2 regions of the Pseudomonas sp. DWP3-1-2 genome follow, and region 2 is predicted to be linked to the other one. Evidence: predicted binding sites of a transcription regulator. Region 2 holds the regulator's gene; the other holds the start of a gene.
The links. The regulator sigma-54, encoded in region 2, starts transcription at its own class of promoters, with help from an activator protein. The targets are predictions, from matches to a motif close to ANTGGCATNNANNTTGCTNT.
Positions count from the first base shown of each region.

Region 1: glnA (glutamate--ammonia ligase) is a predicted target of sigma-54. The motif match lies at 1,076-1,095, and genes of this name have one in related genera.

Region 1 is NZ_JAFCTZ010000006.1:21,493-23,904, forward strand. Features, by position in the region: gene glnA (glutamate--ammonia ligase) at 1-976, opposite strand, end outside; gene thiI (tRNA uracil 4-sulfurtransferase ThiI) at 1,310-2,412, shown strand, end outside.
Region 2 is NZ_JAFCTZ010000002.1:84,819-87,230, forward strand. Features, by position in the region: gene hpf (ribosome hibernation-promoting factor, HPF/YfiA family) at 1-174, opposite strand, end outside; gene ACP7B0_RS06245 (RNA polymerase factor sigma-54) at 305-1,798, opposite strand; gene lptB (LPS export ABC transporter ATP-binding protein) at 1,985-2,412, opposite strand, start outside.

The DNA of each region.
Region 1 (2,412 bases), on a different contig from region 2:
AACCTGGGACCAGACGCTTGTAGGAGTTGGTCGACGGGTTGGTGAAGCCGTTCAGTGCCTTGCCGTGCTTGATGATGCCGCCGATGAAGAACAGAGCGGTATCGGACAGGCCGGCATAGCCTTCGCCCGCGAAAGTGTTCTTGCCATCTTTGGAGATGGACATGTGAACGTGCATACCCGAACCGTTATCGCCGTACAGAGGCTTAGGCATGAAGGTAGCGGTGCGGCCGTAAGCGTCGGCAACGTTGTGTACGCAATACTTGAGGGTCTGAACTTCGTCAGCCTTCTTGACCAGCGTGTTGAATTTCACGCCGATTTCGTTCTGGCCAGCAGTCGCCACTTCGTGGTGGTGAACTTCGATGACCAGGCCCATTTCTTCCATGGCATTACACATGGAGGTACGGATTTCGTGGTCGTGATCGAACGGAGGAACCGGGAAGTAGCCGCCTTTCACGCCTGGACGGTGGCCTTTGTTGCCGCCTTCCACGTCCTGGTCAGACATCCACGAGCCTTGCTCGGAGAAGATCTTGAACATGGAACCGGAGATGTCGGACTTGAACTTCACTTCGTCGAAGATGAAGAACTCTGGTTCCGGACCTACGAATACGGTGTCGCCGATACCGGTGGACTTCAGGTATTCCTCGGCGCGGTGAGCGATGGCGCGTGGGTCGCGGTCATAGCCTTGCATGGTCGAAGGTTCGATGATGTCGCAGACCAGGATCAGGGTCGGCTCTTCGGTGAACGGATCGAGAACGGCGGTTTCGTCGTCCGGCATCAGGATCATGTCGGAGGCTTCGATGCCTTTCCAGCCAGAGATGGAGGAGCCGTCGAACATTTTGCCGATTTCGAAGAAATCTTCATCCAGCGCATCGCGAGCCGGCATGGTCACGTGGTGCTGAGTGCCTTTGGTGTCCGTGAAGCGCAGATCAATCCACTTAACGTCATGATCTTTGATGAGTTGAACCGACTTCGACATAGTGTCCTCCGGGTGGCTTCGGGCCGAATTATGATTGGGGCCCTTCGAATTTGGGTGATGCCGGCGCGAATACTCGGCTAAGGCAACCTGCCTCACAAGGGAGCAAATTGCATGCCAGTGCCCCGTGATGGGTTTTATGCCTCAGATGCGCGCTATATAGGGATAAAACAGAGGATTGATAAAATTGAGCGCACCCTAATGATGCGCTAAAGATGGCGACAGGTCCGTTTTGGTGCGTCGATAACTGGCTGTACGATAACTGGTTAAACACTGAGCAATTTCCGCTATAATCCCGCCCCCTCTTTTTCGACAGGCACCGCGCGCGCTGTTTACATGAAACTAATCGTAAAAGTCTTCCCCGAAATCACCATTAAAAGCCGACCGGTGCGCAAGCAATTCATCCGTCAGTTGGCCAAGAACATCCGTACCGTGCTCCGTGATCTGGACCCGGCACTGGTGGTGGGGGGCGTGTGGGACAATCTTGAGGTTCAGACCCGCGTTACCGAGCCCAAGACCCTGCACGAGATGACTGAGCGGCTCAGTTGCATGCCGGGCATCGCCAACTTTCTGCAGGTGGCTGAGTACCCGTTGGGCGATATGGATGACATCCTCGCCAAGTGCAAACTGCATTACGCCGACCTGCTGCCGGGCAAGGTATTTTCCGTGCGTTGCAAGCGTGCGGGCAGGCATGACTTCAGCTCGATGGACGTCGAAAAATACGTCGGCAGCAAGCTGCGGATCGAGTGCGGCGCTGCCGGGATTGACCTGAAAAAGCCGGAAATCGAAGTGCGGATGGAAATTCGCGACCAACGGTTATTTGTGATTCACAGCCAGCACAACAGCATCGGCGGATATCCACTGGGCGCGCTTGAACAGACCCTGGTGTTGATGTCCGGCGGTTTCGATTCGACGGTCGCGGCCTATCAGGTCATGCGGCGCGGGCTTATGGCGCATTTCTGCTTCTTCAATCTGGGCGGGCGTGCCCATGAACTGGGCGTGATGGAAGTCGCGCATTTCATCTGGAAGAAGTACGGCAGCTCCCAGCGAGTGCTGTTTGTCAGCGTTCCTTTCGAGGAAGTGCTCGGAGAAATTCTGCAGAAAGTCGATAACAGTCATATGGGTGTAGTTTTGAAGCGTATGATGTTGCGCGCTGCATCCTCTATTGCTGATCGCCTTGAAATCGACGTGCTGGTAACCGGCGAAGCGATTTCCCAGGTGGCCAGTCAGACGTTGCCGAACCTGTCGCTGATCGACGCGGCCACTGACAAGCTGGTCTTGCGCCCGCTGATCACCAGCCACAAGCAGGACATCGTCGATCAGGCGGTTGAAATCGGTACTGCCGATTTCGCCAAACACATGCCTGAGTATTGCGGGGTGATTTCGGTCAACCCCAAGACCAACGCCAAGCGCAACCGCGTTGAGTACGAAGAACAACA
Region 2 (2,412 bases):
ACCAGGGATGTGCAGGGTGGCTTCGATTTTCTGTTTCAGTTTCTCGACCTCCATGATGACCTGCACATTGGTTATCTTGTCGAAGTGGCGCTCCAGTCGTCCGAGTTTTTCGGTGATGTAGTCGCGTAGGGCGTCGGTCACATCCAGTTGATGTCCACTGATGTTGACTTGCATACCGCTTTCTCCTTATTGCCAGTGCATAAAGAGGCAGGCTTTTGCCTACCACTGGAACGCTTTGGCTTGCAGCTCTGGCTCGGGTAAAAACGACTGCGGGTTGTGCGCACCCTGTCTTTACCCGGCCGGATCACATCAGTCGCTTGCGTTCGCTGGATGGCGCAATGCCCAGTGATTCGCGGTATTTAGCAACTGTGCGACGAGCTACCTGAATGCCTTGTGCCTCCAGTAAACCAGCGATCTTGCTGTCACTCAACGGCTTTTTCTGATTTTCAGCGGCAACCAGTTTTTTGATGATCGCCCGAATCGCCGTGGACGAACATTCACCGCCCTCCGACGTGCTGACGTGGCTCGAAAAGAAATATTTCAATTCGTATATGCCGCGCGGCGTATGCATGAATTTTTGCGTAGTCACGCGGGAAATCGTCGATTCGTGCATGCCGACCGCCTCAGCAATGTCATGCAGGACGAGCGGTTTCATGGCCTCGTCGCCATATTCCAGAAAGCCGCGTTGATGCTCGACGATCTGGGTGGCGACTTTCATCAGCGTTTCGTTGCGGCTCTGCAGGCTCTTGATGAACCAGCGGGCTTCCTGCAACTGATTGCGCATGAAGGTGTTGTCGGCACTGGTGTCGGCGCGGCGCACGAACCCGGCGTATTGAGGGTTCACCCGCAGGCGAGGCACCGATTCCTGATTAAGCTCCACCAGCCAGCGCTCGTTGTCCTTGCGCACGATAACGTCAGGCACAACATATTCGGCTTCGGTGGATTCGATTTGCGAGCCCGGCCGTGGATTGAGGCTCTGAACCAGCTCGATGACCTGACGCAGCTCATCTTCCTTGAGCTTCATGCGGCGCATCAGCTGGCTGTAGTCGCGACTGCCGAGCAGGTCGATAAAGTCGCTGACCAGGCGCTGAGCTTCAGCCAGCCAGCGGGTTTTGGCGGGCAGTTGGCGCAATTGCAGCAACAGGCATTCGCTGAGGTTGCGCGCCCCGATGCCCGCAGGTTCGAATTGCTGGATGCGGTGCAGAACGGCCTCGATCTCGTCCAGTTCGATATCCAGCTCGGGATCAAAGGCGTCGAGAATCTCTTCGAGGGTTTCGTCCAGATAACCCTGATTGTTGATGCAGTCGATCAGCGTCACGGCAATCAGACGATCGGTATCGGACATGGGCGCCAGATTCAGCTGCCAGAGCAAATGGCTCTGCAGGCTTTCACCCACGGACGTGCGAGTCGTAAAGTCCCATTCGTCATCGTCATTGCTGGGCAGGCTGCTGGCGCTGGTCTGGTAGACGTCTTCCCAGGCAGTGTCCACTGGCAATTCATTGGGAATGCGCTCGTTCCAGTCGCCTTCTTCCAGGTTGTCTACCGTAGGGGCGGGTTCCTGATAAGTCGGCTCCTGAACGTCGGGATTGGGCTTTTGCTCGACGCTGTCGGCCAGGGGGTCAGCGTTGTCGAAGTCTTCTCCTTCTTCCTGGCGTTCCAGCATAGGGTTGGACTCCAGCGCCTCTTGAATCTCTTGTTGGAGATCCAGAGTCGAAAGCTGGAGTAAGCGGATGGCCTGTTGCAGCTGCGGCGTCATCGTCAGCTGCTGGCCCATTCTCAAGACTAGCGATGGTTTCATGGCTGGGGCTTAACACCTTATTCGCCGGCGCACACGCGCCATCCACTACCGGGGCGCCGGAGCGCCTGCATAAGCAAATTATATGCCTGAAACCAAAGTGTTTGCCTAGAGTGTGATGGCAATTAATGCATCATCATCGAAAACATCCAGGCATTGCTCGCTTGGAGGGGCGAGGCACCACAGTAATTACAGGCGGAACTCGTGACCGAGGTAGACCTCTTTCACCAGTTGATTTGCCAGAATGGTTTCCGAGTCGCCTTCGGCGATCAGTTGCCCATCGTTGACGATGTAAGCGGTTTCGCAGATGTCCAGAGTATCCCGAACGTTGTGATCGGTGATCAAAACGCCGATACCCTTGGCTTTCAAGTGATGGATGATCTGCTTGATGTCGCCGACTGAAATCGGGTCCACGCCGGCGAAAGGTTCGTCGAGCAGAATGAATTTCGGTGAAGTAGCCAGGGCGCGTGCAATTTCAACCCGGCGACGTTCGCCACCGGACAGGCTCATCCCCAGGTTGTCGCGAATATGGGTGATGTGGAATTCCTGCAGCAGGCTTTCCAGTTCCTTGCGCCGCGCCGCGCTGTCCAGTTCCTTGCGGGTCTCAAGGATGGCCA